DNA from 3 places in the Isoptericola sp. NPDC057559 genome. Region 3 is predicted to be linked to each of the others. Evidence: predicted binding sites of a transcription regulator. Region 3 holds the regulator's gene; each other region holds the start of a gene.

Region 1 (5,210 bases), on a different contig from region 3:
GCCGGGTCGTCGGCGAGGGTCGTGTCGACGGCGGCCGGGTCGGAGTCGAGGTCGAGCAGGCGGCGCAGGCGCGTCACGGCCACGGAGACGTCCGCGGCCGACGCGAGCTCCAGCCGCACCGCGACGCGCCCCGGCCCGACGCCCGGCCCCGCGACGACCTCGGCCGCCCCGGGGCCGTGGGGCAGGCTCAGCGTCCGGGCGTACCGCGCGTCGTCGCCGGACAGGTCGGCGACCTCCACGCCGTCGACGGCGCGGGCGGCGAGGAACGCCACGACGCCCCGACCGTCGAACGGCTCGCGGACCGGCAGCTCCAGGTCGAGGCGGACCCGCGCGACGTCGCAGCCGCGGTCGCCCTCCAGCAGGCGATCGTTCGCGCCGTCGGGCCGCGTCGGGCGAGGGACGGCGTGCTGGAAGGGCGTCGGGCGGCGGCGGGCGCGGGCGCGCAGGTCGCTCGGCGTGGTGTCGAAGACCTCGACCACGGTCTCGTTGAACTGCCGGATCGAGCCGAAGCCGGAGGCGAACGCGACGTCCGCGAGCGGCATGTCCGTCCCGACCACCAGGCTGCGCGCGGTCTGCGCCCGCTGCGCCCGGGCGAGGGCGAGCGGGCCGGCGCCGAGCTCGGCGGAGAGCAGCCGGTGCACGTGCCGCGCGCTGTACCCGAGCCGCGCGGCCAGACCGTCCGTGCCCTCACGGTCGACGACGCCGTCGGCGATGAGCCGCATCGCGCGCCCGGCCAGGTCGTGCCGCAGGTCCCACGCCGGCGTACCGGGCGCCGCCTCGGGCAGGCACCGCTTGCAGGCGCGGTACCCGGCCTCGTGGGCCGCCGCCGACGTCAGGTAGAACGTGACGTTCTCCGGCTTCGGCGTCCGGGCCGGACACGACGGCCGGCAGTAGATGCCGGTGGACCGCACGGCGGTGAAGAACTGCCCGTCGAAGCGGGTGTCGCGGGCCGCGATCGCCCGGTACCGCTCCGCGAAGGCCTGCGTGTCCCGCGCGGTCGGGGCCGGGGTGCCGGGCCGGGCTGTCGTCGTCATGCCCCTATCCTCACGCGCGCCCCCGACGCCGGGCTAGCGGGAATCGGACACGGCCGTGGAGCCTCCCTGAACGCCGAACAGGCAGTTGCTGCCGGTATGGCGGCCGCATCGCCGCCATACCGGGAGCAACTGCCTGCTCGGCACCGGGGTGCGGTGCTAGGTGAGGGACTCGATCCAGTCCAGCACGGTGGTGAGGTACGCGTCGCGGGCGGGCTGCGGCGACAGGGCGAGGTCGTGCGCGCCGCCGACGACGGTCCGCACGGTGACGTCGCTGCCCAGGCGCGGGGCACGCTCGCGGATGTGCACGACGTCGAGCACGGAGTCCGTGGTCACCAGCTCGTCGTGCCACGACCGCGCCGGGCCGGACCGGTCGGAGGCGAGCACCAGCACCGGGATCGTGAGGTCCAGGCCGCGGGCCACCCGACGGTGCGCGCGACGGACCGAGCGCAGCCAGCCGGCGCGGGCGGGGAAGCCGGCGTGCGGCTTCCAGGCCAGGTCGTAGTCCCACTCGCCGCCGGTCTCCCGGTGCAGCGCGGCCCCGTAGTGCTCGCCGACGGAGCCCACGGTCAGCCGCGGCGCGAACCGCCCGACGACGTCGATCGCCCAGGTCGCCGGGCCGCGCATGAGCCAGCTCTCGTTGAGCTCGAGCCACGGGCTGTTGAGCACCAGCGCGTCCGCGCGGCCGGGGCGGGCGTTCGCCCACAGCGGCGCGACCAGGCCGCCCGTGGAGTGCCCGAGCACCACCAGCCGCTCGTGGCCCGCGGCGCGCACGACGTCGGCCGCGGCGTCGAGGTCCTGCGCGTACAGGGCGAGGTCGTCCACGAGGTTCGGGTCGCGCCCGGCGGCGACGTGCGCGGCCAGTGCCCGCCCGTAGCCGCGCAGGTCGACGGCGTAGAACGCGTGCCCGCGCGCCGCGACCGCGCGCGCGACGTGCGGGTGGAAGAAGTAGTCCACGAAGCCGTGCACGTAGAGCACCGCCGTGCGGGCGGGCGGCGCGCCTCCCGGCGTGCCGCCCGCCACGGCGGGGTCCGACGGTCCGGGCGTGGACGGGACGTGGCGCACCAGCACCGCCTCCGCGCCGCCGGGCAGGAGCAGGGTGCGTGCCTGGAACTCCGGGCCGAGGACGTCCTCGCGCCAGGACGCCGCGGGGCCCGGCGCGGCCGGGGCGTCAGGCACCGGGCGTCGGGCCGGTCGGGCGCTCCGGCCCGGGCGTCGCACCGGGCTCGTCGGGGCCGGGCTCGTCGGGGCCGGGCTCGTCGGGGCCGGGCTCGTCGGACGACGGCGGGGTGGGGCCGGGCTCGTCGGACGACGGCGGGGTGGGGCCGGGCTCGGCGGCGTCGTGCTCCTGCCGGTAGGCGTCCTCCTCGCCGGGGCGGCCGGGCTCCAGCGGCTCGGCGACCGGGCCGGTCGAGGGCCCGGGCGGGGGCGTGGGCTCGGGCGCGGCCTCCGGCTCGAGCGGCTCCGCCACGGGGCCGGTCGCGGGCGGCGCGCCGAAGACCTGCTCCTCCGGCGTCGGGCCGGCGGCGGGCACGGCCCCGGGCGCCGCCTGCGCGGCGAACGCGGCGTCGCCGGACGCGGTGCCGGTGACGGCGGCGGGACGGCGGTTGTTCCGTACGACGAACCACACGACGAGACCGATGACGACCAGCCCGATGACGAGCCCGACGACCCACCACGGGAACCCGCCGGCCCCGGCGTCGGCGGCGCCCACCGCGTGGATCGTGGTGGTCTCGCCGATCTTCGGGGTCCAGGTGACGGTGGCGCCGTCCACGGTGCCGGTGGCGTCGCTGACCGCGCCGGGGAAGGTGATGGCGAGGCGCACGTCGAAGGCGTCCTGCACCTTCTGCGGCAGCGACTTGAGCTGGTCGGCGCCCTGGGCGAGGTCGAGGGTGCCGTCGACCACGTAGTCGTCGCCGTCGCGCGTGATGGTCAGGTCCTCTCCGCCGGTGCCGGAGATGTCGCTGATCGGGGCGTCGGTGAACGTGTACTTGGTGCCGGTGTACTCGTCGTCGGAGTACGGCTCCTGCGTGGCGCCCTTCGGCGCGTCCTGCCCCAGCTCGCCGCCGGCCTGCTTCCACAGGTCGCCGGGCGACATCCCCATCGTCTCGGCGAGGCTGTTCGAGACGGCCATGATCATCGTCCCGGAGACGGTGTCGTCCTCCGACAACGTCATGTCCAGGTCGACCTTCATGCACCCGGAGAGGGCGAGGATCCCGACGGCGGCGAGCATGGCCGCGATCGCGGTGCGGAGGCGGCGCACGGGGCCGCGGGCTGGAGTGGTCACCGGCCCAGCATCCCGCAGCGTCCGGACGTGAGCCACCGGGCATGCCGGGCGGCTTGCGATCAAAGTTGAGCGGAATAGACTCAACTTTGGCGGCGTTCCCTCGACAGACGAATTCCCGTGTCATCCCGGAGGTCCCATGGACATCAAGCTCACGACCATGTCGCAGCAGGCGCTCGGCGACGCCGTCCAGTCGGCGGCCGCCGCGGGCAACCCCCAGCTCGAGCCGGTGCACCTGCTGCAGTCGCTGCTCCAGCAGACGGGCGGCGTCGCCGTCGGGCTGCTCGACGCCGTCGGCGCGGGCGCCCAGCAGATCGGGCAGCGCGCCCGCGCGGCCCTCGTCGCCCTGCCCCAGGTGAGCGGCAGCGCCGTCGCGCAGCCCTCGCCGTCGCGCGCCATGAGCGCCGTGCTGGAGAACGCGGCCAAGGAGGCCGAGGCTCTCGGCGACGAGTACGTCTCGACCGAGCACCTGCTCATCGCCCTGGCGGCCGGGCAGTCCGCCGCCGCCCAGGCGCTGACCGAGGCGGGCGCCACCGCCGACGCGCTGCGCGCCGCGCTGCCCGCGGTCCGCGGCTCCTCGCGCGTCACCAGCCCCAACCCCGAGGGCACGTACAAGGCGCTCGAGCAGTACGGCAGCGACCTCACGCAGCAGGCCCGCGACGGCAGGCTCGACCCCGTCATCGGTCGGGACGCGGAGATCCGCCGCGTCGTGCAGGTGCTGAGCCGCCGCACCAAGAACAACCCCGTGCTGATCGGCGAGCCCGGCGTCGGCAAGACCGCCGTCGTCGAGGGCCTGGCCCAGCGCATCGTCGCGGGCGACGTCCCGACGTCCCTGCAGGGCAAGCGCCTCGTCGCGCTGGACCTGGCCGGGATGGTCGCGGGCGCCAAGTACCGCGGCGAGTTCGAGGAGCGGCTCAAGGCCGTGCTCGAGGAGATCACCGCGTCCGACGGCGAGGTCATCACCTTCATCGACGAGCTGCACACCGTGGTCGGCGCGGGCGCCGGCGGCGAGGGCGCCATGGACGCGGGCAACATGCTCAAGCCCATGCTCGCCCGCGGCGAGCTGCGCCTGGTGGGCGCCACGACCCTCGACGAGTACCGCGAGCACATCGAGAAGGACCCGGCCCTCGAGCGCCGGTTCCAGCAGGTGTTCGTCGGCGAGCCGTCCGTGGAGGACACGGTCGCCATCCTGCGCGGGCTCAAGGAGCGGTACGAGGCGCACCACAAGGTGACGATCGCGGACTCCGCGCTCGTCGCCGCTGCCGCGCTGTCCGACCGGTACATCACCGGCCGCCAGCTCCCCGACAAGGCGATCGACCTCGTCGACGAGGCGGCGTCGCGGCTGCGCATGGAGATGGACTCCTCGCCCGTCGAGATCGACGAGCTGCAGCGCGCCGTCACGCGCCTCGAGATGGAGGAGGTCGTGCTCAAGGAGTCCGACGACGCCGCGTCGAAGGACCGCCTGGAGCGGCTGCGCGCCGACCTCGCCGACACGCGCGAGCGGCTCGCCGCCCTCACCGCCCGGTGGGAGTCGGAGAAGGCCGGCCACAACCGGGTCGGCGACCTGCGTGCCCGCATCGACGAGCTGCGCACCGAGTCCGACCGGCTGCAGCGCGAGGGCGACCTCGAGTCCGCCGCCCGCCTGCTGTACGGGGAGATCCCGCAGGTCGAGCGCGAGCTCGCGGAGGCCGAGCGGGTCGAGGCGTCGCAGGAGGCGGACGAGACCGTGGCGCACGAGGCGCCGATGATCGCCGACAAGGTGGGTTCGGACGAGATCGCCGAGGTGGTCTCCGCCTGGACGGGCATCCCCGCCGGGCGGCTGCTGCAGGGCGAGTCGGAGAAGCTCCTGCACATGGAGGACGTCCTCGGCGAGCGGCTCATCGGGCAGACGGCCG
Region 2 (5,210 bases), on a different contig from region 3:
TCTTCCTGCCGTTCATCAGCTCGGCCTTCGTGCCCACCGAGACGATGCCGGCCCCGGTCGCCTGGTTCGCCGAGCACCAGCCGGTGACGTCGATCGTCGACACGATCCGGGCGCTGTTCGCCGAGCAGCCCGTCGGCACGGACATCTGGGTCGCGCTGGGCTGGCTCGTCGGGATCCTGCTGATCGCGTACGGCGTCGCCGTCTCGGTCTACCGGCGCCGGATCGGCTGACGCCTCGCGCACGGCAAGGGCCGCACCGGGATCCTCCCGGTGCGGCCCTCCGGCGTCTCCGGTCCGGGCGCCTCGGTCTAGGCGACCGGGACGTCGGCCGGTCGCGCGGGCTCGGCGACGTCGGCCCGTGCCCCGGCGGCCGCGGCCCGGGCGGCGAGCACGTCCCGGCGTCGCGGGTCACCGACGAACGACGGGTAGCGCATGATGCCCGGTCGGCGCGCCTCCCAGGTGAGGCCCTGGACGGTGCTCCGGCATACGAGCTCCTTGAGCCACGCGCCCGCCCGCGCGCCGAGCCGGCCGCCGAGGAAGACGCGGACGGGGACGTCGTCGCGCCGGGCGAACTGGAACAGCCCCGCGCCCCGCCCCAGGCTGAGGCACTGGCCGACGAAGCCGACCGTGACCGGCGCCGGCTCCGTGCCGGCGAGGCGGGCGAGCAGCGTGTCCCCGGCGCCTCCGCCGAGCTGGCCGGCGGCCTGGCAGCTCATCCGGAACGGCAGGTCCGACGGTGCGGCGGCGTCGCCCGCGGCCACGATGCGCTCGTCGTCCAGGCTGGTCAGCGTCTCGTCCGTGCGCAGGCGGCCGGCGTCGTCCGTGGTCAGCCCGCTGCGGGCCGCGAGGCCCGCCGCCCGGAACCCGACGGTCCAGACGGTGACGTCGCTCGGCACGTCGCGGCCGTCGGCGAGCTGCACGGCGTCGCGCGTCACCGCCGTGACCGTGGCGCGCGGGCCCTGGAGGATCGTGACGCCGAGCCGCACGAGCTGCTCCTCGACCGCGCGCCGGCCCCGCGGGTGCAGGTACGGCCCGAGCAGGTCGCCGCAGACCAGCGTCACCGCGCGGCCCTGCTCGGCCAGCTCCGACGCGGTCTCGATGCCGGACGGGCCCGCGCCGACCACCGTCACCCGGGCCGCGGGACCGGCGGCCGCGAGGGCCGGGACCAGCCGGTCGGCCTCCTCCAGGCTCGCCAGCGCGAACGCGTGCTCCGCCGCGCCGGGCACGGACGGCGCCGCGCTGCCGCTGCCCGCCGCGTACACCAGCCAGTCGTAGGCGAGCGTGCCGCCGTCGGCCAGCACCAGGCGGCGTGCGGGGGCGTCGATCCGGTCGACGGTGGCGACCTCCAGCCGCACCCCCTCCGCCAGCACGCTCGTGTAGTCCGCGACCGCGGCGTGCGTGCCCGCCGCCCGCTGGTGCAGCCGGATCCGCTCCACGAACTGGGGGCGGTCGTTGACCAGCGTCACCGTCACGTCGTCGCGCTTCGTCAGGCGGTTGGCCGCCGTCACGCCGGCGTACCCGCCGCCCACCACCACGATCTGGGTCCTGTGCGACATCTCGTCTCCTCGGTCGGTTGCTCGATGATCGTTGCTCACGGTGACGACGAGACGAGGGGCGGAGGTGTGACAGGGCGGCAGGCGGCGGTGCCGTACTGTGCGCGCGTGCCTACCGCCGCCCACCTCGCCGCACTGCTCGAGCCACGGCTCGCCGAGACGCCGTACCGCGTCGTCGACGTCACCGACGACTCCCTCACCGTGCGGATCGACCTCGCCGACGCCCGCTGGTGGGGCGTGCTGTCCCGGCACGGGCTGCGGGAGACGTACGAGCTCGCGCTGCGCGCGGACGCCGCCGCCGGCACGTACACGATCACCGAGACCACCCGGGAGGTGCAGTGGTCCGGCGGCATGGACGGGCCGGTGCCCCACCTCGGCGCCGCCCTGCGGACCGAGGTGTTCACCGGCACCCGGTGGAGCTGGACGCGGCGCATCGTCGTGGGCTTCAGCGACCACGGCGGGGTCGAGGGGGTCGTGAACTACGCGTTCTCGCCGTCACCCGTGCGTGCCGTCCTCACGTCGACCGCGAAGGAGGCCGGCCTGCGGCCGCGGCGCTCCGGCAGCGACCGGTTCGCCCTCGTCGCCGCGATCGCCGGCGGCGGCTTCGCGCTGCTGATCGTCCTCGTCATGGTCGCCGACCTGGTGGGTGTGTTCTGAGCGCAGCTCCGCGGAACGACGACGGCGCCCGGTCGCGGGTGCGACCGGGCGCCGTCGGGGTGCGCCTGACGGGGATCAGGCGGTGGTGACCTCGACGCGCTGCGGCGTCGTGCCGGCGAAGACGCCGGCGACGGTGACCGTCAGGACGCCCGCGTCGTAGGACGCGCGGACGGCGTCGCCGTCCACGGCCTTCGGCAGGGTCACGACGCGTCGGAACGCGCCGAACCGGACCTCCGAGATGCGGCGGCCCTCGGACTCCACCGAGCGCTGGTCCTTGCGCTCGCCGCGCACGACGAGCTTGCGCCCCTCGACCTCGACGGTGACGTCCTCGGCCGGGTCGACGCCCGGCAGGTCGAGGCGGGCGACGAGGTCCTCCCCGTCGCGGTACACGTCGGCCGCGGGCACGGGGCCCTCGGTGGCGAGGCGCGGGGTCCACAGGTCGCGGAGCCACGCGTCGGCGAACGGGGTGCGGGTCAGGGTGGTGGTCATGCTGTCCTCCTCCAGGTGAGTTGCTGCTGACCGGTTCAACTTGAGCGCGCCCGACTCAATTTCCGGGTTCGCCGACGGCGGACGAGGCGTGCCGTCGCGTCGGCGGAACGTTCGCCGGGTACGACGCCGGCAGGGCGGTGGCGCTGCGGCGTCGGGTCAGCAGGTGGAGGTGTCGGCGAGGTCGTCGCACACCAGGCGGGTGCGGGCCTCGGTGACCGTGGTGGCCGGCGTGGTGCTGGTGGTGGTGATGGTGCCCGGGATGTCGGTCCAGGTGCTCGCGCCCTGCACGCGGAAGCGGCCCTGCCAGGTGGTGGTGAGCGAGACGCCGACACCCGTGCGGTAGGCGTTCCCGTGCTCGTCCTCCGCCGTCCCCGCGTCGGTGCCGGGCGTGCCGAGCCGGCTGTACGTGTGCCCGACCCACGACGCGTCCGGCAGCGGGTCGCCGGAGCGCCAGGCCCGGCCGGGGTCCGTCGTGACGAGGGTGCCGCCGCCCGCCGAGAACGGGTCGTCGAAGTCCCACGCGAACTCCGTCGGCTCCGCCCGGATGACCACCGGCACCGTCAGCAGCTCGACCTCGCGGTCCTGCGGCGCCGCGCTCGTGTACGCGGGGTAGTGCACGTTCACCACCATCGGCGGGTTGCCCTGCAGCGTCGCCTCCGGCGTGGGGATCTTCATCGACCGGAACTCGCGACGCGCCTCCGCGGCGATGTCCGCCGGCGTGACGCACTGGCCGTCCGCGACCTGCTCCGGCGCGTCGTACTCACCGCCGGCCCGGGCCCGCTGCACCCACAACGCCGCCAGCCACAGGTCGTCGCAGTCCGGATCGGTCATGAAGCCGACCTCGCCGTTGTCGCACGCGCCCGGTGCTCTCGCGATGTCGGACAGATAGTTGGTGTCGTTCAGCTGGAGGCACGTCACCTCGTCCGCGCGGACGTACTTGTCCTTGGATTCGTCTTCACGTCCCGCGCCATTTTTTCCCGAGGTGTTGCTATGCGCGTTCCCCTCGCGACCGACGCCCATTGTGTCGGTCGCCTGGTCAGCCCGGCCCCAAGTTGAGTCGCCTGCGCCTTTAGCCCGTGCGAGATCTACCGGTGCAAACGATGGCGCGAGCGAAATCCACAGAAGGCTGGCGAGGGCGAAGGCGATGCCGCGCAAGACCTCACGCGTCCTTGGAGTTTCCGACGCCGACCATCACCCATCGGTCGTCCATTCGGGTCACTTCGAGGGAGAGGTCAATCTTGATTGCGTCTTCGTCGTATAGAACCTTGTCGTTGGAATCTGTGAGTGTGACTGCGCCTTGCGCGACTTCAACGTCGATCGGCCATATCCCGGTCGAGCTGTCTTGTTCGTAAGTGTGCGTGACCCTCGCACTCGTGGGTTTGCTATTCCAGCGGTACCCCTTTGAAGCGATCTCTTCTGCCTGCTTGAGGCGGTTCGCGCAGTACTCGCAGCTCTTCTGCGACATCGCTTCCCACTCGGCGGTGTCGCCCGTCTTCATGATGTAGTCGTCGAGCTCGAGGAAGTAGACGGCGGCGGCTTCGGCGCCGGCGGGGCCGTCGTTGTCCATTGCCTGGGGACGCTCGGGTGCGACGACCACCGAGGACACGCTGGGTGACGGCTCGGGGCCGGCGCTGGTCGCGGTGGGCTCGGGAGAGGGCTTGGCGGGCTCGTCGCCGTCGCAGCCGGCGACGAGGAGCGCGGCGGCCGCGGCGATGGAGGTGGCGGCGAGGATGGCCCGGGTACGGGTCATGGCGGGCTCTCCCTGTCGGCGGTGACGTCGCGGTCACTGTAGGGCAAAGCGCCAGATGGTTGCCCCGGTGTCTGTGGACAACCGTGTCGTCGCAGGTCGCGCCGGCCCGGCGAGGCTACGGCTCGGGCGGGTGCCAGCTCAGGACGGGCTGCAGGGCACGAGCACCGAGCGTCGCCGTCCAGCGGCCGAGGGCGCGCATCCCCGCGTCGCGGGCGGCGACGGCCGCGGTCGACGTCCACAGGGTGGGCCCCGCGACGCGCGCCGACATCCGCATCACCTGCCGGACCCGGGGCCGCCGCTCGGCCGACCAGTGCTGCAGCGCCGCGGCGACGTCGTCCTCCGGCCCGACGCGCACACCGAGCACGACGGCGTCCTCGAGGGCCTGGCACCCGCCCTGCCCGATGTTCGGCAGCATGGCGTGCGCGGCGTCGCCGACGAGCGCCACCCGGCCCGCCGCCAGCGAGGCCGGGGCGTCGGGGAGGCGGCGCAGCTCGTGCCGCAGCACGGCGCCGTCGTCGATGGACGCAAGGAGCGCGGGGATCGGGTCGTGCCAGTCGGCGAGGCGTGCCCGCAGCTCGCCGAGGTCGGCGGGGATGCCGGCGGCCTCCGCCACGGACACATAGGAGTAGACGCGGCCGTCGGCGAGCGGCGCGACGCCCACGACGATCCCGCGGCCCCACGTCTCCGAGCCCACGAGGCCAGGCACGGGCGGCGCGACGAACCGCCACGCCGTCGACCCGCCGGGCACGGGCGCGGGCGCGC
Region 3 (5,210 bases):
GCCCCGCGCCAGGTCGCCGGCGAGGCGCCGCACGACCGTCAGCAGGTAGGCCCGGAACGTGGCGTCGGGGCCGCCCCCGTGCTGCAGCACGTCGAGCACGCGGTGGAACGCCTCGGAGACCAGGTCGTCCGCGTCGGCGGCGGAGCGGACGTACTGCCGGGCGACCGCGCGGGCCGCGGGCACGTGCCGCACGTACAGGGCTCCGAACGCCTCGAGGTCGCCTCCGCGCACGTCGAGGATCAGCTCGGCATCGCTCCGCGCCGAGTCGTCAGACCCCACGTAGACGTCCGTCATCGCCGACCTCGCTCTGGCCTCGTCGCGCGATGGATGCCTCGCGCAGACTCCCGTACTTTACGTGCGTTCAGGCAGGGCTGGGCGGGTGAACTTCCTCAAGAAAGCCGCAGGAAAGCCGCATGTTTCCGTGCCTCGGGCAGCGGCGAGAGCCTACCCGGTATGCCAACCCGGTGAAATTGCCGCACAACTGCGTCATGATGGCTGGTCATGGGGGTCCCTTCATCATGAACCGGTCCACGAGCGGGCCCACGGACGCGCCCGAGCATCCTTCGGACGTCCTCGACCGCTGGCGCGCGACGAGCCTCGCCGAGGTCTGGCTGCGCCCCGACGACTGGTACCACCCCGCGGTCGACGCGCTCGTCGAGGCGTTCGACGAGCGCCGCTCCCCGCACGCCGCCGCCCACCGCCTGGGCTCCGCGCGGGGCCGCGCGGGCGTCGGGCTGGGCGAGACGCTGGACGACGTCGAGTGCCTGTACCGCTCCGCCCACGCCGACCCCGACCCGGACGCGATCCGCGCGGTCGCCGTCGGCTGGGTGCGCGGCCGGGACACCGAGCCGGCGCTGAGCGGCGTCCGCGACCCCGGCACCGGGCTGCCCACGCGCGAGTACCTCGCGGAGCGGCTGCGGGAGACGTACGGCGCCGCCGTGGGCGCGGAGGACGGCGTGTCCGTCACGCACTGCCTCGTCGTCGTCGACGTCGCCGTCGACGGGCTCGCCCCGTGGGACCGGGCCGCGCGCTCCGCGACCGTGGGCCGCGCGCTGGAGCAGATCTACGGGGAGGGGCACCCGATGGCGGCGCTGACCGACGGCGTCTTCGCCGTGCTGGCCCGCCGTGACACGGGCGTGCCCGACCTGGCGAAGTCCACCCGCAGCGTCGTGGAGCGCAACGCCGCGCTCATGGGGCTCGGGGACGCGCTGCGGCGCCCCACCCGCGTGTGGGTGGAGCAGCTGCCCAGCACGCACGCGGCGGCCGCGCAGCTGCTGGCCCAGCTCGCCCGCTGACCGGCCCGCCGGCCGGCCGGCCCCGGACACGGGTCGAGCCCGCCAGGACCGGGTCCGGCGGGCTCGACGCGAGAGCGGTCAGGTCTGCGCGTAGGTGAGGCAGTCGGCGTGGTTCACGTCGTCCTGGCCGGGCCCGACACGGATGGCCGCGGCCGCGCACTCGAGCTCGTGGTTGTGCACGCAGTCGCCGCGCTGGCACGCCCCCACGTGGGCGACGACCTTCTCCAGGCCGCCCTTGGCGCTCAGCGGGATGAACGTGGCGCACGACGCGTCACCGGTGTGGCCGGCGATCGTGACCGCGCCGGCGTGACAGCCGTGGTCGTGGTTGTAGCCGCAGCCGTCGACGGTGCACTCGGTCACCTCGGGCATCTCCATCAGAGTGCTCATCGTGCGCTCCCTTGCCGATCGTCGTCGGCTCTCGCCGCCTTCGGCCAGGATATGACTATCGCACGGAATTGCACAGTGAATGCCGCACCGAATTCACTAAGGAATGCCTTACCCATTGCCTTGCGAATTAGCGAAGAATTGCGTTGCGGAAATACGCTCAGCTGCGACGGGGCATGGGGCGCCAGAGCACCAGCGCCCCCTCCTCGGCCTCCAGCTCCGACCGCTCGGCGCGGCGGACCCGCTGGCCACGCCGCACCACGACGACGTCGCCCGAGGACCCGGCGGTGAACACCCGGCCCCCGGGCTGCATCGCCAGCGCGGCCAGCCGCGCCTCGAGCTGGGCCACGTGCTCCTGCAGGTCGAGGATGCGCCGGATGCCGGCGAGGTTGATCCCCTCGACCTGCGCGAGACGCTGGACCTCCAGCAGGCGGGACACGTCGCGCTGCGAGTAGCGACGGCCGCGGCCCGCGGTGCGCCGGGGCGTCACCAGGCCGAGCCGGTCGTACTGGCGCAAGGTCTGGGGGTGCATCCCCGCGAGCCGGGCCGCCTGCGACACGGTCAGCACCGGGGCGTCCTCGGTGACCATCGCTACCTCCCTCGCTCGGTGCACGTCGCCACGTACCGGCCCGCGACGCGCGGCGGGCGTCACTCCACCGCGCGCTGCACTCGTCACTCCGCCGCGCGTTGCGCGAGCCCGGCCCGGACGTCCTCGTGGTCGCTCTCGGCGGCGAACGCCTCGAGCGCCTCCTTCGCCTTGCGGCTGAGCTTCTGCGGCACCGCCACCTGGACGGTGACCAGCAGGTCGCCCTGCGTCTTCGTGGTCCGCACGCCGCGGCCCTTGACCCGCAGCACGCGGCCCGACGGCGTGCCCGCCGGGACCTTGAGCCGCACGGTGCCGCCGTCGAGCGTCGGCACCTCGAGGGTCGTGCCCAGCGCGGCCTCCGCGAACGTCACGGGGACGGACATGCGCAGGTTGGCGCCGTCGAGCGTGAAGACGGGGTGCGGGGAGACGTGCACGGTGACCACGAGGTCGCCCGCGTCGCCGCCGCCCGCGCCCGGCCGGCCCTTGCCGCGGATGCGCAGCTTGCGCCCGTCGTTCACGCCCGCCGGGATCTTGGTCTTGACCTTGCGGCCGTCCACCGTGAACTCCACGGTGGCGCCCTCCACGGCCGTGCGGAACGGCAGCGTGGTCTCGGCTGCGACGTCGGCGCCCTTCTGCGGCGCGGTGAACCCGGCACGCTGCCGACCGCCGCCGCCACGGAAGCCGCCCTGGCCGCCGAGCATCGAGCTGAGGATGTCCTCGAAGCCGCCGCCCCCGCCCTGCGAGTACTGCGTGTAGCGGGCGTTCGGGGCGCCCTGGCCGCCGAACATCGAGCCGAAGACGTCCTCGAAGCCGTTGCCGCCGCCACCGGGGCCCGCGGCGAACCGCGCGCCGCCGCCGGCCATCGCCCGGACGGCGTCGTACTGCTGGCGCTGCTCGGTGTCCGAGAGCACCGCGTACGCCTCGCCGATCTCCTTGAACTTGGCCTCCGCCGACGCGTCCCCCGGGTTCTGGTCCGGGTGGTACTGGCGGGCCAGCTTGCGGTACGCCTTCTTGATGGCCGCGTCGTCCGCGTCCTTGGGGACGCCGAGAGCGGAGTAGAAGTCCTTCTCGATCCAGTCCTGACCTGTCACGACGCCCCCTTCCTGGTCATGCTCGTGATCTCATCATCCTCGTCGAACGGGCCCGGGCGGGGCACGCCGGTCTCGGCACGCCCCACCCGGACCTCGGCATCTCTCAGAACCTCGGTGTCACTCGGGCCCGACGACGCCCACGCGGGCGGCGCGGACCACCTTGTCGCCGATCCGGTAGCCGGGCTCCACCACCAGGCTGACGGTGGCGGCGGCGACGTCCGGGTCGACGTTGTGCATGAGCGCCTCGTGCACCGTCGGGTCGAACTCCTCCCCGACCGCGCCGAACCGCTCGATGCCGAACTTCGCCAGCGACGCGTCGAGCTTCTCCGCGATGGCCGCCATGGGCCCGGTGAGCTCGGCGTGCTGCTTGGCGCGCTCGATGTCGTCGAGCACCGGCAGCAGCGCGCTGAGCACGTCCTGCGTGCCCTGGGTGCGCGCCGCCTCCTGGTCGCGCAGCGACCGGTTGCGGTAGTTCGTGAACGACGCCCGCTCGCGCTGCAGCGCGTCCAGGTGCTGGGCCGCCTCGGCCTTGGCCTGGAGGACCTCAGCGCTCTCGGCGGCCTCGCCCTCGGGCTCGAAGTCGAGCGCCGCGAGCGGGTCGTCCGACGCGCCGGTCTGGTCGGCCGGCTCGGCCGGACGGGCCTCGCCCGACGTCGGGTCGACCTTCCGCTTGTCGGTGAAGCTGAACGGGGTCTCCCCCGAGCCCTCGGAGTTCTCCGGGGGCTCGGGGACCGACCGCTGGTTCTCGCCCGTCACTTCTTGTCGTCCTCGTCGTCGACGATCTCGGCGTCGACCACGTCCTCGTCGGGAGCGGAGGTCGCGCCCGCGGCCGCGGCCGCGTCGTCCTCGGCGGCCTGGGTGCTGCCCGCGGCCTGCTCCTGCTCGGCCGTGGCGTAGAGCGCCTGGCCGATCTTCTGCGAGGACGCGCCGAGCTTCTCGTACGCGGCCTTCACGGCGTCGGCGTCCTCGCCCTCCAGGGCGGTCTTGACGCCGGCGACGTCCGCCTCGACCTCGGTCACGACCTCGGCGGGGAGCTTGTCGCGGTTGTCCGCGATCTGCTTCTCCATCGAGTACGCGAACGCCTCGGCCTGGTTGCGGGTCTCGGCCTCCTCGCGGCGCTTCTTGTCCTCGGCCGCGTGCTCCTCGGCGTCCTTCACCATGCGGTCGATGTCCTCCTTGGGGAGGGCCGACCCGCCGGTGATCTTCATCGACTGCTCGGTGCCCGTGCCACGGTCCTTGGCGGACACGTGCACGATGCCGTTCGCGTCGATGTCGAAGGTGACCTCGATCTGCGGGACGCCGCGGGGCGCCGGGGCGATGCCGGTGAGCTCGAACGTGCCCAGCGGCTTGTTGTCGCGGGTGAACTCGCGCTCGCCCTGGAAGACCTGGATCGCGACGGACGGCTGGTTGTCCTCCGCCGTCGAGAAGATCTCGCTGCGCTTGGTCGGGATGGCCGTGTTGCGCTCGATGAGCTTGGTCATCACGCCACCCTTGGTCTCGATGCCGAGGGACAGCGGGGTGACGTCGATGAGCAGCACGTCCTTGCGCTCGCCGCCGATGACGCCGGCCTGCAGGGCCGCGCCCACGGCGACGACCTCGTCCGGGTTGACGCCCTTGTTGGGCTCGCGCCCGCCGGTGAGCTCCTTGACGACCTCGGTCACGGCCGGCATGCGGGTGGAACCACCCACGAGCACGACGTGGTCGATGTCGGACACCGAGATGCCGGCGTCGCGGATCACCGCGTGGAACGGCGCCTTGGTGCGGTCGATGAGGTCCTGCGTCATCTGCTGGAACTGCGCGCGCGTGAGCTTCTCGTCCAGGTGGACGGGGCCGTTCTCGCTCATCGACAGGTAC

Evidence for each region. The regulator HspR, encoded in region 3, represses chaperone genes until heat shock. The targets are predictions, from matches to a motif close to AAGTTGAGTCNNNNNGACTCAACTT.
Region 1: the regulator HspR is predicted to act here: its motif matches at 3,381-3,405, upstream of clpB (ATP-dependent chaperone ClpB).
Region 2: the regulator HspR is predicted to act here: its motif matches at 2,736-2,760, upstream of ACFU5J_RS14105 (Hsp20/alpha crystallin family protein).

The regions. Positions count from the first base shown of each region.
Region 1 is NZ_JBHVFQ010000002.1:230,262-235,471, forward strand. Features, by position in the region: gene ACFU5J_RS04025 (AlkA N-terminal domain-containing protein) at 1-1,034, opposite strand, end outside; gene ACFU5J_RS04030 (alpha/beta hydrolase) at 1,191-2,210, opposite strand; gene ACFU5J_RS04035 (LppM family (lipo)protein) at 2,203-3,318, opposite strand; gene clpB (ATP-dependent chaperone ClpB) at 3,455-5,210, shown strand, end outside.
Region 2 is NZ_JBHVFQ010000014.1:42,961-48,170, reverse strand. Features, by position in the region: gene ACFU5J_RS14120 (ABC transporter permease) at 1-230, shown strand, start outside; gene ACFU5J_RS14115 (NAD(P)/FAD-dependent oxidoreductase) at 308-1,555, opposite strand; gene ACFU5J_RS14110 (hypothetical protein) at 1,661-2,209, shown strand; gene ACFU5J_RS14105 (Hsp20/alpha crystallin family protein) at 2,285-2,698, opposite strand; gene ACFU5J_RS14100 (hypothetical protein) at 2,855-3,529, opposite strand; gene ACFU5J_RS14095 (DUF6318 family protein) at 3,858-4,448, opposite strand; gene ACFU5J_RS14090 (FAD-dependent oxidoreductase) at 4,564-5,210, opposite strand, start outside.
Region 3 is NZ_JBHVFQ010000008.1:74,913-80,122, forward strand. Features, by position in the region: gene ACFU5J_RS10170 (sigma-70 family RNA polymerase sigma factor) at 1-294, opposite strand, end outside; gene ACFU5J_RS10175 (hypothetical protein) at 519-1,295, shown strand; gene ACFU5J_RS10180 (DUF1540 domain-containing protein) at 1,374-1,682, opposite strand; gene ACFU5J_RS10185 (heat shock protein transcriptional repressor HspR) at 1,840-2,268, opposite strand; gene ACFU5J_RS10190 (DnaJ C-terminal domain-containing protein) at 2,352-3,356, opposite strand; gene grpE (nucleotide exchange factor GrpE) at 3,474-4,112, opposite strand; gene dnaK (molecular chaperone DnaK) at 4,109-5,210, opposite strand, start outside.